3 regions of the Stenotrophomonas sp. STEN225 genome follow, and region 3 is predicted to be linked to each of the others. Evidence: predicted binding sites of a transcription regulator. Region 3 holds the regulator's gene; each other region holds the start of a gene.
The links. The regulator FliA, encoded in region 3, starts transcription of late flagellar genes. The targets are predictions, from matches to a motif close to TAAAGTTTNNCNNNCNNNGGCCGATAA.

Region 1 (7,081 bases), on a different contig from region 3:
TACCCAGCAGCGTGCACGGCAGCGCGAAGCGCGCCAGCTGGCGGAGATCGATCCGCTGACCGAACTGAGCAACCGGCGGGGGTTCGAAGTCCATCTGCAGCAGGCCATCACCCGGGTCGAGCGGACAGGCCAGGCGGCATCGCTGATGTACATCGACCTGGACCGCTTCAAGCCGGTCAACGACACCTGGGGCCACCTGGCCGGCGATGCGGTGCTGTGGGCGGTGGCCAGCGTGCTGCGCCACGGCGTGCGCGATTCGGACGTGGTGGCCCGGCTGGGCGGGGACGAGTTCGCGGTGATCCTGTCCGGCTGCACGCCGCGCCGCGCGGCGCGGATCGGCGGCGAACTGCTGCAGACCCTGGCCAGTCTCTCCATTCCCTGGGACCAGCACCGCCTGCGGGTGGGCGCCAGCATCGGTATCGCACCGCTGCTGGGCGGCATGGGGGTGGACCAGGCCGTGGCTGCGGCCGATGCGCAGTGCTACAGGGCCAAGGCAATGGGACGCAACAACGTGCAGGTGCAGGGGGAAGCCGGCGAATGGCCGGCTGAGGGCGTGGACAGCGACGCCGGTGGCGGCTGATCTCAGTCTGTGAGAGGGCGGCCGCGAATACTGCGCGCACACCCACCCCGTTGGAGAGCGACATGCGTTTCTGGACCCCGGATGCCCTGCGTGCCTTCGCGCCGGCAATGGTCGGCTGGTGGCTGGCGGTAGCCGCCTGCCTGCGTTTGGAGCAACTGCACGGCGATGCCCGGGCGCAGGCGCTGCTGCCCACTCTGCAGGGCGGCGTGGTGGTGCTGCTGATGCTGACCCTGGGTGCCATCGTGGCCGCCTGCGTGCTGCTGTGGCGGTCGCGGCGCGGGGATGCGCCGGCACGCTGCTAGCCCTGGCGCTCAGTCCAGCACGCTGTTGGCATCAACCAGCCGCACGTCGTGCATCTGGTTGAGGTAGGCCTCGTAGTAGCCCTTGTGCGAGGCGCCGACGAGGGTCAGCATGCGGGTGCCCGGGTGCTGGCCCAGCACCTCGCGCATGTTGGCGACCATGCGCAGGTTGCGGGTTTCCCAGTAGCCGACGTAGTTGCGGCCGAAGCCTTCTGGCGATGGTTCGACCAGGGCCGCGCCGAAATCGCTGTTGTAGACCTGGGCGATGGTGTCGGGCGCGTTGTAGTTCCGATAGAGCGCCAGCAGGCCATCCGTGCTGCCGAGTTCGGCGTGCAGGGCCGTATCGGCGGCCCGTCGTGCCTTGCTGGCGGGATTGTTCCAGGCGTTCATGATGGCTTCGCCAGCCGCCTTCTCCAGTGCCGCAGGGGTGGGCGAATCAGCGGTGTGGTCATCGACTGCCCACAGGCGTTCCAGGCCCAGGCGTGCGGCAAGCTCGGCCGCGATCAGGCTGACTTCGTTGCGTCGCACGGCGCGTTTGTCGAGGAACTGCACCAGTTGCGGTGACAGGCTGTCTGCGGCGCGACGCTCCTGCGCCGGCAGGCGCAGCCACTGCACCAGCGCAGAGCCGTTCTCACCTGCGGCCAGGAACAGTGCGGCCAGCCGGCGACGCTGTGCGTGCGTCGGTGTGGCGGGCCATGCCGCCAGCACGCGATCGACTTCGGCATTGGCCGCTGGAACATCCAGACCGGTGGCGGCCTGGGCAGGTGCAGGATCGACGCAGTAACTTCCCACGCTCTCGGCATAGCGGGCGGGATTGCGGCGCATGAAATCGCATTGCAGTCCGGACAGGTTCTCCACCGCGATCGCCGTCGGCCGCCATGCCTGCAGGCGCTGCAGCAGCGGCTCCAGCATTGCCGGCTGGAAGGTCGGGGGCAGGCCGGACAGGTGCGGTGAGCCCAGCACCAGCACTTCGTTGACGCGGCCGGCGGGCGGGCCCTTGAGCTGTGCGGGGTTGAAACCCGGCCGATAGCCTGCATCGGCGGCCAGCGCGCCGCTGCTGCACAGGCCGAGGGCGAAAAGAGCAGCCAGGCGTGAAAACATGCGATCTCCGTGTCGATGGACGGTCCGTGGTGGGCGCATCCTTGCCTGTCCACCCCCTTGCCGACAGCCCCGATGGTCATGGCAACCTTTTCGTTGCAGGCTGCATCTAGGGGCCCGTCAGGCGCTGCAGGGGGAGGGGGCTGGACAGGGCCCGCTGCGGAGGGGCCTAAAGCCCGGAACGGAGGTGCCGATAACCTCACTGGATCCCGCTCCCGTCACCCGCTGCAGGACCCCAGGCTGCCCCGTCGGGCGGCCCGCGCAGTGTGTTCCGCCGCTCCCGGATGTCGATCGCACCCGCCCCCAGATGTTCTTGCCCGTTGCTCGAGAGGTGCCTGCCGGCACCTGTAGTCCAAGCAATTGATGTCGCCGTCGGGCATCCCGCCTGGCGGATCGCAACCGCTTACCGGACACCGAGGATCAGACAATGCTCATTCCAGGCCTTACGGCAGGCGCACAGGCGCCAGCCGAGCTGCACACCCGTTGGTCGCCGTGGCGTTCCCTGCTGGGGGCGCTGGCGGGACAGCCTCGGCCCGGCAGGGTCGACAGCGATCGCGGTCATGCCGAGCTGGCCGCCCAGGTGGCCGCACTGCATCGCGTGCAGGCGGTGATCGAATTCGATCTGGATGGCACAGTCCTGCAGGCCAACGACAACTTCCTGCAGGCGGTGGGTTATCGTCTGGACGAAATCCAGGGCAGGCATCATTCGCTGTTCGTCGATCCCGATCAGGCGTCCAGCGCCGAGTATCGGGACTTCTGGGCCCGGCTGGGACGTGGCGAGTTCGACGCCGGACAGTACCGACGGCTGGGCAAGGGCGGGCGCGAAATCTGGATCCAGGCGTCCTACAACCCGGTGCTGGACCCGCAGGGCCGGCCCTTCAAGGTCGTCAAGTTCGCGACCGACATCACCGCGCAGAAGCTGCAGGCCGCGGACTCGGCGGGGCAGCTTGCCGCCATCGACAAGTCGCAGGCGGTGATCGAGTTCAGCCTGGACGGGCACATTCTCTCGGCGAACGCCAACTTCCTCGCCGCCACCGGCTACAGCCTGGAAGAGGTGCGCGGCCAACACCATGCGCTGTTCGTGGAGCCCGAGCTTCGCGACAGCGCCGAGTACCGCCGGTTCTGGGAAAAGCTCGGGCGCGGCGAGTACGACGCCGGGCAGTATCGGCGGCTCGGCAAGGGCGGCCGCGAGATCTGGATCCAGGCCTCCTACAACCCCATCCTGGATGGCAACGGCAGGCCGTTCAAGGTCGTCAAATACGCTACCGACATCACCGCGCAGGTGCATGAGAACCAGGCCATGCAGCGTGCGGTGGCGCAGACCCGGGAGGTCGTGGCGGCGGCCAAGCAGGGCGACCTGACCCGCACCGTCGCCATTGCCGACAAGAGTGGCCCCATCGCCGAGCTGTGCGATGGCGTCAACGCGCTGGTCGAAGCCATGGCGGGCATCATCGGCCAGATCAAGTTCGCTGCCGATACCATCGCGGTCGGCGCGACCGAAATCGCGCAGGGCAACAGCGACCTGTCGCAGCGCACCGAACAGCAGGCGGCCTCGCTGGAAGAGACCGCCGTGTCCATGAAGGGCCTGGCCGATACGGTGCAGCGCACGGCGGCCAATGCGCGCCAGGCAAGCCAGCTGGCCGGCGGCGCAGCGGAGGTGGCTGCGCGCGGCGGCAGCGTGGTGCACGAGGTGGTGGCGACGATGGCCTTGATCAACGCCTCCTCGCGTCGCATCGTCGACATCATCGGGGTGATTGACGGCATCGCATTCCAGACCAACATCCTGGCGCTGAACGCTGCCGTGGAGGCGGCCCGTGCCGGCGAGCACGGCCGTGGGTTCGCGGTCGTCGCCACCGAGATCCGCGAACTTTCGCAGCGCTCGGCCAGCGCCGCCAAGGAGATCAAGCAGCTGATCGACACATCGGTGGCCAATGTCGGTGCGGGCACGGCGCAGGTGGAAAGTGCTGGCCGCACGATGGACGAGATCGTACTCAACGTGCGCAGGGTCAGTGACCTGGTCACCGAGATCAGCAGCGCCTCGCAGCAGCAGAGCGATGACATCCAGCAGATGAACCACGCGGTGGACCTGATCGACCAGGGAACCCAGCAGAACGCGGCGCTGGTCGAGGAAGCGTCCGCCGCGGCGCGCAGCATGGAAGAACAGTCGGCCCACCTGCTGCAGACCGTCGCCGGATTCCGTGTGCAGGGGGCGGCGGGCGGCGGTACCCTGCAGCATGGCGTGCCGACCCTTCGCGTGGTCTAGGCGCGCAGGGCAGGGGCCGCTGTACGTTCCGGCAAAGCCTCGCCGCGGACGCAGTTGCGGCCCGCGCGCTTGGCCCGGTACAGGGCCTGGTCCGCACGTTCGACCACGCTGTCCGGTTCCTGCCGAGCATCGGCAGCCAACCATGCCACGCCGATGCTGACGGTTACGCTGGACGGGCCGGACGGCAGCGCGGCGTCTTCGACCGCCACGCGGATGCGCTCGCCCATGGCCATCGCATGGGCCACGTCGGAGGAAGGCAGCGCAGCGATGAATTCCTCGCCGCCGTAGCGGGCGAGCAGGTCGTCACCGCGCTGCAGGCAGCCATCGATGATCGCGGCCACCGCCTGCAGGCGGCGATCGCCCTCCGGGTGTCCGTAGGTATCGTTGAGGCGCTTGAAGTGGTCGATGTCGATCATGAGCACCGCCAGGCCCAGGCCCTGGCGCCGCGCGCGCCGTTGGGCGCCCGGCAGCGATTCATCGAAACTGCGGCGGTTGCCCAGCCCGGTCAGCGGGTCACGCCGGGCCAGCGCTGCCAGCTCGTCGCGCTGGCGCTGGATGTCCACCTGGCTCAGCACGCTGCGCAGTGCATAGCCCAGCATGGCGCCGATGAAGCCCACCGTTGCCATCGTCTGGTTCGTGCGCGCCATCAGCAATGCGACCAGCATCAGCAGAAGCGGCAGCATCAACGGCACGCTGGCCTCGACGAAACGCCGCAGGTTGCGCGGGACGGGCGGCGCGGTCCTGCGCCGCGGACTGCCGGCGATCACCGCCAGCAGCAGGAACAGGCCGCTGATGAGCAGATCTGCCCATCCGCCGTCCGGGGTCTGCGGCCGATACCGGCTGACGTACTGCTCGATCAGGAAGTAGCCGAGCAGGAACAGGGTGAGGGTGCGGAAGAAGTCGCGGCGATCTGCGTTGTCCTCGGCCAGGTAGCGGATCAGCGCGAAGCTGAACAGCAGGCTGTTCTGCGTGGTGCTGATGGCGTTCAGGCCATGCGTCCACAGCGCGGTATCCAGCTGCGCAGTCGATTGCGCATGCGTGTAGTACAGCAGCCAGAGCAGGCCGATGATCGACAGGTCGACGCTGCGGACATGGCGGTTCCGGCTGTCGGCGCTGGCGGCCACGTAGGTCAGCGGGATGCGATAGAACACGTAGAGGATCAACGATGTCAGTGCGACCTGCGCCGGCCAGGCATTGGTGATGCCTGGAAACAGCAGTGGCAGCAGTGCGACCGGAAACAGGCTGACGGCGAAAGCGAAGGTCCTCCATTTGCAGGCGGCGTGGCTGTCACGCGCACGGCGCACGCATGCCATGGCCGCCAGCAGCGGCGCGGCGCTCGACATCAGGAACGAACCCACCGGATCTCCAGGGCCTGCCAGGCCGACGACGAATGCATGCGTGACCAGAAAAAACAGTGCAGCCGGCAACGTCATGCATTCCCCCGCCCCCAGGTACGGCCAGTCACGATAGGCAGATGCGCGTGCGCCTTGCAAGAATTCCGCAGCGTTGGCCTGCTGGCAACGTTGTCAGCTGCGGCGCGCACGGTGGCGGCGCTGGGCGGTCGCCGCGCGGGAGGGGCGACGCAGGTGACGGGCCGGAAATGCAGAAGGCCAGGTCGTGGACCTGGCCTTTGATGCATGGTGCCGGTGAAAGGACTCGAACCTTCATGGGGTTGCCCCCGGCTGATTTTGAGTCAGCTGCGTATACCATTCCGCCACACCGGCAGGCAGCGGGTGATTTTACCCGAGGTCGAGCGCACTTTCATAGAGGCTGCCCGGCGCGGGACGATTGCGGCCGAATCTGCCGGCATTGCCCCCGTGATCGCTATACTGCGCCGGCGTGATATGCACAGGAGCGGGAATCGATGGCGGCGTTGCAGGACCTGCGGGTACTGGTGGTCGAGAACGACGAGATGAGCGCGGCCCTGCTGCAGATGCAACTGGTGCAGGCCGGTGCACAGGTGGTGGGGCTGGCTGCGAGCGTCGGCGAAGCGCTGAGGCTGCTGGAAGAAACCACGCCGGACGTGGCGCTGCTGGACTATCGCCTGGCCCACCAGGAAACCAGTGAGCCGGTCGCGGCGGCGCTGGCCGCCCGCGGCGTGCCCTTCGTGCTCGCGACCGGCATGTCGGCGGAGCAGCTGCCACAGGCCATGCAGTCGGGTGTGCTGCTGGTCAAGCCCTACCTGTCCGCGGAGCTGTCGCAGGCGCTGGCCCGCGCGGTCGGGCATTCCAGCGCCCGCGCCTGATCCAGGCGCGGTGGCCGGACGATCCGGCCGCAGTGCGTGCTCAGGCGGACTCCTCGAAGACGTAACGGATCTCCTCGCGATCGTCGAGGATGCGGTATTGGCTGGCCAGATCGCCAGGTTCCGGATTGAGCCATGCATCGAGGTGCTCGGGCCGGATCGGCACGATGCCGCGATCATGGCCGGCGGCGGAGATATCGGCCGGCGGCGTATCGGTGATGGTCGCAAATGAGAGGAGGCGTCCTTCGGGGCCGTCCCACTCGGACCAGAGGCAGGCTACCAGCAGGTCGCGGGGCGGGTCGGGGCGGAACTCAAGGACCACATCTCCCATCCTGTCATCAGGGGCCGGTGCGCGTCCGCCAACCGCGTGCCGGGACACGTGTTCGTAGAAGGCCTGGATGACGACCACGCCATGACGCTGCCCGAAAGCGCCGCGCCAGTAGCCTTCCAGACTGTCACGGCGGGCGTTGTAACTGCCCGGATAGAGCACGTCGTTGCGCGCGGGCGCATCCGGCAGACGGCACCGGTAGCGCATCGGTTTGATCACCCGTTGCCCGTTCTCGCTCACCATCACCGGCGCGTAGGTGCCGGGGAAAATG
Region 2 (7,081 bases), on a different contig from region 3:
CCCGGTCGTGCTGGCCACCGGCGTGGCCAACTGGCGGGCCAGCTCGGCGCTTGCGATGTGACCGTGCAGGAACAACAGACTGCTGAAGATGTTCATGATCGTCGCTCCACTTGAGTGGATTGAACGATACGGGCAGCATGAGGACGTAAAAAGCGACATTTCCGCAAGCTTGACTTGAACAGGATTCAAGCCTCATGTCCCGCCCACCCCTCCATGCCCTGCAGGGTTTCGTGGCTGCCGCGCGCCTGGGCAACCTGTCACGCGCCGCGGCGTCGATGAACCTGACCGTCAGCGCGCTCAGCCATCAAATGCGGCAGCTCGAAGAGCGCCTCGGACAGCCGCTGCTGGTCCGCCAGGCGCGCGGGGTCGCACTGACCCTGGAGGGCCAGCGCCTGCTCGATCGGGTCGGGCCGCACCTGGATGCAATCAACGAGGTGTTCCAGCGCTACGCCGCGCGCGCCGAACATGTGCTGACGATCAGCGCCGTACCGTCGATGGCCTCCGCATGGCTGGTGCCACGGCTGGGTCATTTCGTCGCCGCACACCCGCAGATCGAGATCAACCTGCAGTCCAGCGAACGCCTTGTCGATTTCGATCGGCAGCTGCAGTTCGACGCGGCCTTGCGCGTAGGCGGCGGGCAATGGGCCGGGCTGGTGGTCGAGCGGCTGTTCGATGAGTGGCTGGTGCCGATGGCCAGCCCGGCGCTGATCGCGCGGATGGGCGGCATCGACCGTGCTCCACTGGCGCAGTGGCCGCTGCTGGGCGATCCGGATGGCGCATGGGCCGCGTGGTTTGCCCTGATCGGGCAGAGCCCCCCTTCGCGGTTCGTGGCGGTGCTCGACGATTCGGAAGCGCATCACCGTGCAGCGCTCGATGGTGTCGGTGTGGCCCTGGGCCGGCTGACGCGCGCGCGCCTGCTGCTGGATTCCGGCCAGCTGGTCGCGTTGTCGGAGCAGCGGCTGAAAACGGCCTGGCCGCACTGGCTGGTGTATCCGCAGCGCTCGGCGCGCCACCGTGGATTCCTCGCCTTCCGTGAGTGGTTGCATGCGCAGGCCAGCGAGCATGCGCGGCACATGGAGACGCAGGGCTGATCCGGCCTGGCGCACGCAGCCACCTGTCGCGTGCTGCGGGCCACTGCTGCGTCATCGCACCAGGGTGACCGCCTGTCCGGAACGTGCGAAAGCGTCCTCGAGCAAGGGCCCTGCCCTGATCGCCTCGACCTCGTCGAACAGGGCCCGCAGGGCGGCAGCGGGGCGCGCCGCAGGTGCGGCCACGGCCTGCTGGATCGCAGTGAAGCGGTCGGCGAGCACGCGGTGTCCCGGATGCTGCAGTGCCCAGGCCTGCAGTGGCTGGCGCACGCCAGCGGCGGCATCCAGGCGCCGCGCGTCAAACAGATCGATGGCCGTCGCCGACGTGTCGGCACGCTCGATCGTGGCGTGCCGCAGTTCCCGGCTCAGGAACAGATCGTAGGCGGCACCGCGGCCAACGGCGATACGCAGCCCATCGCGATCCAGATCTGCCACCTGCCGCGCGGGACTGTCCTCGCGCACCAGGTAGGTTCCTTCGATCTCCACATACGGTGCACTGAAGGCGATGCGGTCGGCACGTGCCGGATCGATGGCGAGAAAAGCCAGGTCCCATGCGTCGTCGGCTGCCGCCGCGACCACCGATGCGGCCGCATCGTGACAGGTGAATCGCGCCTGCACGCCCATCCGCTGCGCCAGCGCGGTGGCCAGCTCCACCGAGGGGCCGCGCGGCGATCGTGCGTCGCCCTGCGCAAGGACCGGATTGCCCAGATTGATGGCGACGCGCAGATGGCCCAGTGGCGCCAGTGCACTTCGGTGATCGGCCAGGGTCATGCAGCGCTCCGCGAAGGGGGGCAGGCCAGCATGCCCGCAACGATGCGCACGGAATGTCAGGGCGGCGCCATCCTGCGACGATGCACCCCATCGCGCATGTCGAGATTCCGGCCAGCGACCTGGCTCGCGCCATCGCCTTCTACCTGCAACTGCATGATGCCGGCCACTGGCGGGCGGCCGAGATCTGCGACAGCGAGGGCAACCGTATTGCGCTGCAGGCGCCGGTGACGTTGTAACCCGGGCACCGTACCGCGCGGTGCTACCGTGATGCGGCGTGCGAGCGCTGCAGCCAATCGGTGATCGCCGGGTCGAGCCGCGCATCGTCCGGCACGCGCAGGCCGAATGCCGACTGCAGGACGTCGCGCACGTCGGCGGCATCGCGCAGCGGACGCTTGAGCGGCGCCTGCCCGGGGCGGTACTCGGTGTAGTTGCCACTGCCGATGGTGCGCCGCCAGTCCGGGCCGGCCAGTGACGCGCGCAGCTGGCCGGGGAAGCCCGAATCCGGGTGCGTGCACACGTACCAGTTGGCCACCACGTTGTCGATCGGCGCTGGCGGCCGCAGGTCGAAGCGGTACAGCGCCCGCCATGCGTCGCCCGCCTGGGCGGACAGCACGAAATCGTCCCCGCCCGGCAGCTGCTGCAGCTGGAAAGACTCATGCGGCGTGGTTTGCGGCGCCGTTTCGTGCAGCCGCAGTGGCACCGTCGGCGTCAGGCCACCGAAGCCGGCATCGACCAGCCAGTCCTCTCCCTCCACGTGCACGCGCAGCAGCAGGTGGGTACGCGCCGTCGGGGCATCGTCCTGTGCTGCCAGCAGCACGCGCGCGCTCAGCGGCTGTGCGTCGAAGCCCACTGTCTGCAGGAGCGCCAGCAGGCCGCCGTTGAGTTCAAAGCAGTAGCCGCCGCGCTGCTGGTCGAGCAGCTTGTGCTGCACGCTGTCGAGATCGATCGGTACCGCGTCGCGCAGCAGGCTGCTGAGGGTTTCAAAGGGGAGCAGGGCGTTGTGGCGCTGCACCAGCAGGGTCAGTCCGGCAAGGTCCAGCGACGGCGGAGCATCCAGTTGCAGGCGCTGCAGATAACGGGGGACGTCGAGCGGGGTCATGGCGAGGGCGGCCGGTTGGAAGAATCACACTGTGCAACCGCAACCGGGGTTGAGGTCAAGCGCGGGCGCTGTGTCACGTCTCCGTCGCCTGGGGCCGGTACAAAGAGCGCAACCGGCACGGTGCGTGCCACGGCTTCGGCAATGTGCCTAAAGTTGCCGCCGGTCAGGCCGATACAGGTGCGTCCTTCCGCCTGGAGTCTGTGATGTCGGCCGTCGTCCCCCTTCGGTCCCTGCGCACCCGTCTCATCGCGATGCGCTCGGCGCTTCCACGCCTGCTGGTCTGGCTGCAGCCGCATCGGCTCAGCGTGGCCAACAAACTCAAGGCCACCCTGCTGGTCTGCGGCGCGGGCCTGGTGGCGATCGCCGCCGTCCATGCCTGGACCGGCCATGCCAGCAGCCAGGCCGCGCGCAGCCAGGCCAGTTACCAGCGTGGCAGCGATCTGGCCGCACGCCTGGCGACGCGGGTGGCGGAGGCGCGTCGCCTGCAGACCCAGTATGCACGCAGTTTCGACGATGCCGACCGCAGCCAGCTGCAGGCGGCCCAGCAGGCACTGCAGGTCGATCTGAAGGCGCTCAGGGCGATGCCGATGGATGCCGGTCGCCGCAAGGCATTGCAGGCGCTCACCGAGGCCGCCGAGGGATTCTCGCAGGGAGTGGCCGCGCTGTTCGAACGTGTGGATGAGATGGGGCGGGGTGATGCCGGCCTGGCTGCACAACTGCAGCAGGCCGCCGATGCCCTGCAGCAGCGGGTGGATGGCCTGGACCGGCCGGCACTGGCGCTGCACCTGCAGAAGATGCGGCGCCAGGAAGCGCTGCTGCTGCTCGATGGCGATTCGACTCATGCCGACCGTGCAAGCGAAGAGAAGCTGCCGTTCGATCTGGCGCTGGCGGGGCTGCCGCCCGACGTGCAGGAGGCGCTCCGCACCGGCATGGACGCCTATCAGTCGGCACTGCTCGGCTATACCGCTGCCCGCGTCGGCCTTGACGTGGAGACGCAATCGCTGATGGAGACGGCTGCCGGCGTGGCGCCCGCGCTCGCCGCCTTCCAGCAGGCACAGGTGAATGCGCTGGCCCTGGCGCAGGCGCGGCAGCAGGCCGGTGCACGCACCATGAGCGTGCTGTTCGCCCTCACCCTGCTGCTGGTGGCCGGCGTGCTGATCACCAGCCTGCTGCTGGTGCTGCGCGCGGTGCGCAGGCCGATCCAGGACACCCTGCGGTTCGCCAGCGACATCGCCGATGACCGGCTCGATACCACGTTGCGCGTGCACAACGCCAACGACGAGATCGGCCAGCTGGCACAGCGCCTGGTGGACATGCAGCAGCGGCTGCGTGCGCGCATCGAGACCGAGCGTGCGATGGCCTGTGGCAACACGCGCGTACGCCAGGCCCTGGACTGCGCGCAGACCGGGCTGATGGTGGTCGATGCCGAAGGCCAGGTGGCCTACGCCAATCCTGCGTTGCGGCACGTGCTGGGCCTGCAGGCCGACGCGCTGGTCGGCACTGACGCGCGGGACCTGCATCCGGCCCTGGCCGGCCTGGTCGACGCGCGCCACCGCCAGGAGCGGGAAATCAGTCATGCCGGTGTGCGCTATCAGTTGATCGCCAATGCCATCGTCGATGACGACCAGTTCCTGGGCGTGGCGCTGGAGTGGCGCAGCCGTGCGCTGGAAACGCTGCTGGAGACCGAGGTGGCGGCACTGGTCGACGCTGCCGCGCAGGGTGACCTGCACGGGCGCATTTCGCTGCAGGGCAAGCACGGTTTCGTGCATACGTTGTCCACCAGCATCAACCGCCTGCTGTCCACCTTTGAAACCAACCTGGGGGACCTGCAGGCACTGCTGGCGGCGTTGGCCCGAGGAGATCTCAGCGTACGCATGGAAGGCCAGCTGCAGGGCGTGTTCGCGCGTATGCGCGACGACGCCAATGCAACCGTCGCGCAGCTGGGCCGCATCGTCACCCGCATCCAGCGCGCCGCTGCCAGCCTGGACAGCGGTGTCGGTGAAATCGTTGCTGGCCATCACGACCTCTCGCAGCGTACCGAGCAGCAGGCGGCCAATCTGGAAGAGACCGCAGCCTCGATGCATGAGCTGACCGACACCGTCGGCCGCAACGCCGACGCCGCCGGACGTGCCGACGCGCTGGTGCAGGGGGCTGCAGCGGTTGCACAGCGGGGTGGGATGGCCGTCGGTCAGGTGGTGGAGACCATGCAGGGCATCAGTGAAGCATCGCGCCGCATCGGGGACATCACCCAGTTGATCGACGGCATCGCGTTCCAGACCAACATCCTTGCGCTCAACGCCGCCGTGGAGGCCGCGCGTGCTGGAGAGCAGGGCCGCAGTTTCGCGGTGGTCGCGGCGGAAGTGCGTCTGCTCGCGCAGCGCAGTGCCGAGGCAGCCAGGCAGATCAAGGCGCTGATCGAGGATTCCGTGGCACGCGTCGGCCAGGGCAGCGTGCAGGCCGCGCAGGCGGGCACCACCATGGACGAGATCGTCGGCAGCGTGCAGCAGCTGGCGGACCTTCTCGCCGGCATCCGCAGCGCCTCGCAGGATCAGCACGCGGGCATCGCCCAGGTGAACCACGCCATCGTGCAGATGGAGGCCAGTACCCAGCGCAACGCCAGCCTGGTGGAAGAAGCCGGCTCGTCGACCGCGCAGATGCAGGCGCAGGTGCGCGCGCTGGCCGAAGCCGTGTCCGCGTTCCGCCTGCAGCCGGACGGTCAGGCCCGCGCGGCGGCGTGATCACGTCCGCCGCCGGGTCCAGCCCGGCGGCGCGGCTCAATACACGTCGCGCCGGTAGCGGCCGCTCTCGAGCAGCGTTTCCACCACCTCGTCACCGAGCGCGCCCCGCAGTACCTGATCCACGCCCTCGGCCATGCCCTGCAGCGAGCCGCAGACATGGATCACGGCGCCACGCTGCATCCATTCCCGCAGTTCATCGCAGGCCGCCCGCAGGCGGTCCTGCACGTAACCGCCTGCTGCGTCGCGCGAGAACGCCAGGTCGACCCGGGCCAGATGGCCCTGCGCCTGCCATGCGCTCACCTCATCGGCGAACAGGAAGTCATGCGCGCGCTGGCGCTCGCCGAACAGCAGCCAGTGGCCGTGCTCGCCTGCGTGTGCCGCCTCGCGTAGCAGGCCGCGCAGGCCGGCGATGCCGGTGCCGTTGCCGATCAGCACCATGGGTGCGCCCGGCACGCGATGGAAGCCGGGGTTGCGGTGCACGCGCGCGGCGATGTGCGCGCCTGCCGGCGCATGCAGCGACAGCCAGCCCGACCCCAGCCCCGGGCGCCCGGTGTCGTCGTGCACCAGGCGCACGACCAGTTCCACCACGCGATCGGCCGGGCAGGAAGCGATCGAATATTCGCGGCCCGGCAGTACGGGCAGGGCCTTCAGCCAGCGTCCGGCATCCTGCACCTGCAGCGCACTGGCCACGTCCGGCAGTTCGCGTTCGCTGGCCAGGCACTGCAGGGTCTGCGTGCCGCCTTCGATCAGCAGCGGTTGCAGCGGGTCCAGTCCATGCGCCAGCAGTACCGCACGGGCATGCGCGGCGCTGTGCCGCGGCGCGATGTGCAGGATGTCGCCGGCCTGCCACTGCACGTCATCCGGCGCGGCCAGCCGGATCCGCCAGATCGGACCACCGACGCTGCCCGGGTTCAGCTGCTGGCGATCCAGCAGCTGCCAGTCGTGCATGCGGGTGGCCGCCGGCAGCACGCTGTCGTCGGCAGCAATGCCGGTCAACAGGCCGAGCTGCTGCTGCCACTGGCGCAATGCCGCGACCGATGCAGCGTCCACGTCGATGCGGTCGAACATCGCGCGGGCACCGTTGCCCAGCAGCCACGCATCGAACTGGCGGCCGAAGGCGCAGTAGTGCGGGTACTGGCGGTCGCCCAGCGCGAGCATGCCGAACTGCAGTGTGGCCAGGTCCAGGGATCGGCCCAGCAGCTGGCGCGAGGCACGTCGTGCCGAATCCGGCGGTTCGCCGTCACCAAAGGTACTGAGCACGAACAGCGCGTGGCTCGCCGCCTGAAGGCGGTGCGCGTCGGTCCTTGCCAGCGGCAATACCTGCACCGCCTGTCCGCTGGCCTGCAGCTGCGCTGCCGCGCGCCATGCCAGCTGCTCGGCCAGGC
Region 3 (7,081 bases):
TCCTCGCGCGGGCGGAACTGGCCGTAGCCGACCATGGCCAGACGCGAAGGCTGCAGGCCCTGGTCGGCGAACAGGTGGACCACGCTGGCGGCCCGCGCGGCCGACAGTTCCCAATTGGAGGGGAAGGTGGCGGTGGCGATCGGCACATTGTCGGTGTGGCCTTCCACCCGCACGCTGTTGGGTACGTCGCGCAGCACACCGGCCAGGCTGGACAGCGTCCCGCGCGCGTGCACGTCCAGCGCCGCCGAGCCGGTCGGGAACAGGATGTCGCTGTTGATCTCCACTTCGATCCACAGCTCGGTGCGGCGCACGCTGATCATGCCGCGCTCGATCAGCGGCGACAGCGCGGCGGTCAACCGGTCGGCGATGCTGCTGAGCTGGCGCTCGGCACGGGCGATCTGCTGCTGGTCGTGCACCGAGACCGGCATGCGCATCTGCGAGGCCATGGCCGGCAGCAGGGTAGGGTCGTGCGAGGGTGCCGGTGCGGACGGGCCGATCTTGGTGCCGGACTTGATCACCGAAGGACTGTCCCAGCCGCCCCCCTGCACCTGCTTGTTGCCGACCTGCACCGGATTGATGGTGCGCGGCGCGCCACCAAAGGCATCGGTGAGCGCATCGGCCATGATCCGGTACTTGCCTTCGTTGATCGAGGAGATCGCATACATCACCACGAAGAAGGCCAGCAGCAGCGTCATCAGATCGGCATAGGGGATCGCCCATGCTTCATGGTTGGCGTGCTCTTCGTGGTGTCTGCGGCGGGCCATGTCAGTGCAGGAAGCCGGACAGGTTGGTTTCGATGTTCCGCGGGTTCTCGCCCTGCGCGATCGAGATCAGGCCTTCGATGACCATCTCGCGGTCGCGGCTGTTGTGGGCGATCACTCCCTTCAGCTTGGCGGCGATCGGCAGGAACAGCAGGTTGGCCGACGCGATGCCGTAGATGGTGGCGGTGAAGGCGGCGGCGATGCCATGCCCCAGCTTGCTGGGGTCGGCCAGGTTCTTCATGACGGCGATCAGGCCCAGCACCGCACCGATGATGCCCAGCGTCGGCGCATAGATGCCCATGCCCTCGAAGACCTTGGCAGCGGCCTGGTCACGGTGTTCCTGGCTGCCCAGCTCGATCTCCAGCATGTGCCGGATCGATTCGGGCTCGACGCCGTCGACCAGCAGCTGCAGGCCTTTGCGCAGGAACGGATCCTGCTGCGCTTCCACCTGCGCTTCCAGGCCCAGCAGGCCCTGGCGGCGGGCGATGTTGCTCCACTCGACGATCTGCTGGATCAGCTCGCGACGATCGCTGTGCGGCGGGCGCACGACCCAGCGCACGATCCGGAAGGCATGCCTGAATACGGCGGGTGCGGTGTGCAGCAGGATCGCGGCGATGGTGCCGACGATGACGATCACGAACGCCGCAGGCGACCACAGGGACGCCAGTCCGGCGCCCTTGAGGATGCTGCCGCCGACCAGCGAGGCCAGGGCGAGAAAGAGTCCGATGAGGCTGAGTCTATCCATGGGTCCGGTATCGGCGTGTGTGAATGGGACTTGAGACACCGGTCGATCGCGTACAGACGGTAGTCACAGTTTCTGGTTCGCCGGGCATGGCCCGGCGCTATCGCGCGAGGCCGTTTCCGGTAGCGCCGGGCCATGCCCGGCGAGCGTCATCGCAGGCCATCCACGTCGAGGATGAGGGCCATCCGGCCATCACCGATCAGCGTCGCACCGGCGTAGCCGCGCAGGCCGCGCAGGGCCTTCGGCAATGGCTTGATGACCACTTCCTCGCGCCCACGGACCTGGTCCACGACCAGGCCGAAGCGCGCCTCGCCGGCCTGCAGCACCACGATGGTGAGCAGCGCCGAGGCGGCGGGCGTCACATCCAGCCACTGGCGCAGATCGACCAGCGGCAGGGTGTGCGAGCGACGATCCAGCACCGCCCGGCCATCGAACCAGCCCAGCGAGGTGCGCGGTGCATGCAGCACTTCCATCACGCGCGCCAGCGGCAGCGCATAGACGTCCTCGCCGGCCTGCACCAGCAGGGTTGGCAGGATCGCCAGGGTCAGCGGCACGCGGATCAGGAAGCGGCTGCCCCGGCCCAGTTCCGACTGGATCTGGATCTGCCCACTGAGCTCGCGGATGCGCGACTGCACCACATCCATGCCGACGCCGCGGCCGGAGATGTCGGTCACCTGCTGCTTGGTGGAGAAGCCGGGCAGGAACACCAGGTGCAGACATTCCTCGCTGCTCAGCCGGGCCGCCGCCTCCGGGTCGATCAAGCCCTTTTCGCGTGCTTTCGCGCGCAGTTTTTCCGGATCGATGCCGGCGCCATCGTCCTGCACCTCGATGCTGACGTAGTCGCCTTCCTGCTGGGCCGACAGACGCACGTGGCCCATGCGTGGCTTGCCCTGTGCTTCGCGCAGATCGGGCATCTCCACACCATGGTCGATGGCGTTGCGGACCAGGTGCACCAGCGGGTCGGCCAGGGCCTCGACCAGGTTGCGGTCAAGCTCGGTTTCGGCGCCGACCAGCTCCAGGTCCACTTCCTTCTTCAGCGAGCGGGCGACATCGCGGGCGACCTTGGGGAAGCGCGAGAACACCTTGCCGACCGGTTGCATGCGCGTGCGCATCACTGCCGACTGCAGGCGCGCGGTGGCGATGTCCAGGGTCGACACGGCGCGGTCCAGTTCCTCGTCGCGCAGGCGCGCACGCAGGGTCTTGAGCCGGTTGCGCGACAGCACCAGCTCGCCGATCAGGTTGACGATCGCATCCAGCCGCTTGGTATCCACGCGCACGGTGTGCTCGGCCTCGGCCACCGGTTTGTTGGCGGGGGGCTTGGCCGCGGCGGCCGCCGGGCGCGGTGCGGGCAGTGCAGGCGCCGCCGCCGGGGCAGCCACGGGTTTCGCGCCGGGGGCGGCGCCGCCGTGCAGCTGGTCCAGCAGGGCTTCGAACTCATCCTCGCTGATCAGGCCATCGTCGGCGTTGGCCGGCGTCGCCACTGCGGTGGGGGCGTTGCTGCCGTGCAGCTGATCGAGCAGGGCCTCGAACTCGTCGTCGGTGATCAGGTCGCCGGCGGCGGGCGCGGCCGCTGCGGGCGCGGCGGCGGCCGGCGCAGCAGTGCCGTGCACGTCGAACTGGGCGATCAGGTCCGGCGGGGCATAGCCGGGTTCGTTGCCGGAAGACACGGCATCCAGCATCGATTGCAGGTAGTCCAGGGATTGCTGTGCGGCATCGAAGTGATGCGGCTGCAGCACCGCCTGGCCAGCGCGGGCGGCGCCCAGTGCCTCTTCGGCGGCATGGCACAGCTCGACCATGGCGGTGATGCCGAGGAAGCCGGCGCCGCCCTTGAGCGTGTGATAGCCACGGAACACGGCGTTGAGCTGGTCGGCGTCCTGCGGCGCCTGTTCCAGCGACACCAGCTGTTCGCCGAGGCGATCCAGGATCTCCTGTGCCTCGATGATGAAATCGGCGGTGATGTCGTCGGATACCGCGCTCATGCTTACAGTCCCAGGTCCGACAACAGGTCGTCGGCGTCGTTCTGAGAGACCGCGTGGCGGTCCAGTCCCTTCAGTGCCGGTCCGGCCAGCGCCGGATCGGTGCGATGCTGCTCCGGTGGCAGGCCCAGCGCGCCAAAGCCTTCGTGCACGCGGCGGACGATGCCGACCACGCGACGGATGATCTGTCCGGTCAGGTCCTGATAGCTCTGGGTCAGGGCAATCTCGGTCAGGTTGTGGCGGATGCGTTCCAGCTGCGCATCCTGCCCCGGCTGCAGGCCTTCGGCGCGCAGCTGTTCGGTGAGGCTGCGGCACTCTTCGGCCAGGTCCAGGGTGCGGTGCGTGGCCTGTTCGGTCATCGCCACCACATGGTCCAGGCGCGCGCAGGCGTCGTCCAGCTCGCCCGCCTCGCTGGGGACGGTCGGCAGTTCGCCCAGGGCCTGGCCCAGTTCGCGGGCCAGCCGTGACAGGCCGCTCATCATCGGCTGCGTGCGTGCGGCCACCAGGGCGTCGATGCGCTGGCGCCAGGCGCTCTCGTCGCCGGATTCGAGCGCGTCGAGGGCTTCCTGCAGGCGCAGGGCGAGGGCGTTCTTGTCGACCGTGGCGTCCATCAGGCGCTGGCCGCCAGGCGTTCGAAGATCTTGCCCAGTTTCTCTTCCAGCGTCTGCGCGGTGAACGGCTTGATGATGTAGCCGTTCACGCCGCTCTGCGCCGCTTCGATGATCTGCTCGCGCTTGGCCTCGGCGGTGACCATCAGGACCGGCAGGGTCTTGAGCTTGGCATCGGCGCGGATCGCCTTGAGCAGCTCGATGCCGGTCATCACCGGCATGTTCCAGTCGGTGACCACGAAGTCGAACGGCTGGCTCTGCAGCATCGACAGTGCGGCATGCCCGTCCTCGGCTTCGGCGGTGTTGGTGAAGCCCAGATCGCCCAGCAGATTCTTGACGATGCGACGCATGGTCGAGAAGTCGTCGACGATCAGGATGCGCATGTTCTTGTTCAAAGCGGAGTTCCTTTGTTGTTCAGTCGCCCGCGGTGGCCGTGGCCGCCGCAGGCATGTTCATTCTTCAAGCCCGGCATCCGCGGCCTCGAAGATCTTCAGCCGGCCGCGCAGGCGCAGCACGGCCTGGCCGTGGATCTGGCAGACGCGCGATTCGCTCACGCCGAGCACCGCGCCGATCTCCTTCAGGTTCAGCTCCTGCTCGTAGTACAGCGAGAGCACCAGCTGTTCGCGTTCGGGCAGATGGCCGATGGCCTTGCCCAGTTCGCGGCCGAATTCGCCACGTTCCAGGACCTGCTGCGGTGTCGGTCCGCCCTGGGCGACGGTGTCCAGTTCGCCCTGGTCTTCGATGCGCGATTCCAGGCTCAGCACCTGGCCGCGCGAGGCGTCCTCCATCAGCCGCAGGTATTCGGGCAGTGGCATGTCCATGGCCGCCGCCACCTCGGTGGCACTGGCTGCACGGCCCGTGGTCTGCTCCAGGCGGCGGATGGTGGCGGCCGCATCGCGGGCGCGCCGATGCACCGAGCGCGGTACCCAGTCGCCACGGCGGATCTCGTCGATCATCGAGCCGCGGATGCGGATCGAGGCATAGGTCTCGAACGAGGCACCCTGGTCGGCGTCGTAGCTGCGCGAGGCTTCGATCAGGCCCATCATGCCGGCCTGGATCAGGTCGTCCACTTCGACGCTGGCCGGCAGGCGTGCGGCCAGGTGATGGGCGATGCGCCGCACCAGGTCCGAGTGCTGGGCGATGACCTCGGTCGCCGCCGAGCGCTGGACTTCCCTGTACTGGGCCGCGCCTTTCATGCTGCCACCCCGCGTTGCTTGAGGATGCGCTCGAGGAAGAATTCAACGCCACCGCGTGGCTCGGTGGGGGCCTGCCAGCGGGCGGTGCGACGGGCGATCTCGGTGATCGCCAGCGCCGCCGGGCTGGATGGATAGGCCTTCACCACCGGCTGCTGGCGCTGCACCGACAGGCGCAGCCAGTCATCCTGCGGCACGCAGCCCAGGTAGTTCAGCGAGACATCGGCAAGGAACTTCTCGCAGACCCGGGTCAGCTTTTCATACAGCACGCGGCCCTCGTTGGGGTCGCGCACCATGTTGGCCACCACCTGGATGCGGTCCACGCCGCGCTCGCGCGACAGCACCTTGATCAGTGCGTAGGCGTCTGTGATCGAGGCCGGTTCGTCGCAGACCACGACAACCGTGTCCTGTGCGGCCTGGCAGAAGGTCAGCACGCCGTCGGTGATGCCGGCGGCGGTGTCCACCACCATGATGTCCAGCTCGCGTTCCAGTTCGGAGAACACGTTCACCAGGCCGATGTGCTCGGCCGGGGCCAGCTCGGCCATGTGCCGCCGACCGGACGCGGCCGGCACCACCAGCACACCGTTCGGACCTTCGACGATCACGTCTTCCAGCGAGCAGCGGCCGGCGACCAGATCCGCCAGGGTGTGGGTGGGATTCAGCCCCAGGATCACGTCGATGTTGGCCAGGCCCAGGTCGGCGTCGAGCAGCAGCGTGCGCTTGCCCATGCCGGCCAGCGCCACGGCCAGGTTGGCCGAGACGTTGGTCTTGCCGACGCCGCCCTTGCCGCCGGTCACGGCGATGGTGCGCACAGGGCCGAGCGGCTCGCTTCGGGTGGCCGACAGCGGGAAGGTCTTGGTCAGCTTGGCGTACTCACGCGACGGCATGGTTCAACTCCGGGTTGCAGGGCATATCGGCCGCTCGGCGCAAATCTTCAAGGCGAAGTACAAGATTGGCCGCGCTGGCCCGGTGCAGGTCGTCCGGAACGTCCTGGCCATCGGTCACCCAGGTGATCGGCAGCGCGTGGTCCACCGCCACTGACAGGGCGTTGCCGAAGCGGCCGGTCTCATCCAGCTTGCTCAGCACCAGGCCCTGCAGGTTGGCCGCGCCGAAGCGGCGCACCACCTCGTCCATGTCGCCAAAGCTGGTATTGGCCGGCAGCACCAGCAGAGTGCGGACCTGGCGGGCGGCACGCAGCCACTGCAGCTGCGCGGCCAGGGCGCGGTCACGCGGGCCCAGGCCGGCGGTATCGATCAGCACCAGCTTGTAGTCCTTCAGCCGCTCCAGCAGCTGGTCCAGGTCGGTACCGCTGTTGGCTTCATGCACCGCGATGCCGAGCTGGCGGCCATAGCCGTACAGCTGCTCGCGGGCACCGATGCGCAGCGTGTCGGTGGTGACCAGGGCCACATCGCGCGGCGCGTGCTTCTCGGCGAAGCGCGAGGCGAGCTTGGCGATGGTGGTGGTCTTGCCGGCCCCGGTTGGACCGACCAGAGCGATCACGCCGCCTTCTTCCAGCGGATCGACCGGCGCGATCGGCAGCCTGCGCGAGATCAGGCCCAGCATCAGCCCGCGGCCCCGGTGGGCTTCGGTATCCAGCGGTATCTGCATGGCCACATCGCGGGCCAGCCCGGCATCGAATCCGTACTCGTCCATCAGGTCCAGGGCGGTCGCCCGCACCGGGCAGCCGCGCAGGCGCTCGTCGGTGAAGCGGTTCATCTCGCGCTCGATGACCTGGCGCATGCCGGCCACTTCGTGGCGCAGCTGGCGGATCTCGGCATCGTCCTGTGCAACCACCGTCAGT

Region 1: ACVOJ1_RS18105 (methyl-accepting chemotaxis protein) is a predicted target of FliA. The motif match lies at 2,148-2,174, and genes of this name have one in related genera.
Region 2: ACVOJ1_RS11720 (methyl-accepting chemotaxis protein) is a predicted target of FliA. The motif match lies at 3,107-3,133, and genes of this name have one in related genera.

Annotation. Positions count from the first base shown of each region.
Region 1 is NZ_JBRRBV010000025.1:28,966-36,046, reverse strand. It holds gene ACVOJ1_RS18120 (PAS domain S-box protein) at 1-580, shown strand, start outside; gene ACVOJ1_RS18115 (hypothetical protein) at 643-882, shown strand; gene ACVOJ1_RS18110 (DUF5694 domain-containing protein) at 892-1,980, opposite strand; gene ACVOJ1_RS18105 (methyl-accepting chemotaxis protein) at 2,405-4,240, shown strand; gene ACVOJ1_RS18100 (GGDEF domain-containing protein) at 4,237-5,673, opposite strand; tRNA gene ACVOJ1_RS18095 (tRNA-Leu) at 5,879-5,964, opposite strand; gene ACVOJ1_RS18090 (response regulator) at 6,105-6,485, shown strand; gene ACVOJ1_RS18085 (SOS response-associated peptidase family protein) at 6,526-7,081, opposite strand, start outside.
Region 2 is NZ_JBRRBV010000010.1:55,627-62,707, forward strand. It holds gene ACVOJ1_RS11695 (hypothetical protein) at 1-96, opposite strand, end outside; gene ACVOJ1_RS11700 (LysR substrate-binding domain-containing protein) at 195-1,091, shown strand; gene ACVOJ1_RS11705 (transporter substrate-binding domain-containing protein) at 1,143-1,859, opposite strand; gene ACVOJ1_RS11710 (VOC family protein) at 1,940-2,095, shown strand; gene ACVOJ1_RS11715 (arylamine N-acetyltransferase family protein) at 2,119-2,958, opposite strand; gene ACVOJ1_RS11720 (methyl-accepting chemotaxis protein) at 3,162-5,696, shown strand; gene ACVOJ1_RS11725 (PepSY domain-containing protein) at 5,733-7,081, opposite strand, start outside.
Region 3 is NZ_JBRRBV010000006.1:219,659-226,739, reverse strand. It holds gene motD (flagellar motor protein MotD) at 1-764, opposite strand, end outside; gene ACVOJ1_RS08655 (flagellar motor protein) at 766-1,506, opposite strand; gene ACVOJ1_RS08650 (chemotaxis protein CheA) at 1,653-3,482, opposite strand; gene ACVOJ1_RS08645 (protein phosphatase CheZ) at 3,485-4,090, opposite strand; gene cheY (chemotaxis response regulator CheY) at 4,090-4,482, opposite strand; gene ACVOJ1_RS08635 (RNA polymerase sigma factor FliA) at 4,540-5,283, opposite strand; gene ACVOJ1_RS08630 (MinD/ParA family ATP-binding protein) at 5,280-6,167, opposite strand; gene flhF (flagellar biosynthesis GTPase FlhF) at 6,154-7,081, opposite strand, start outside.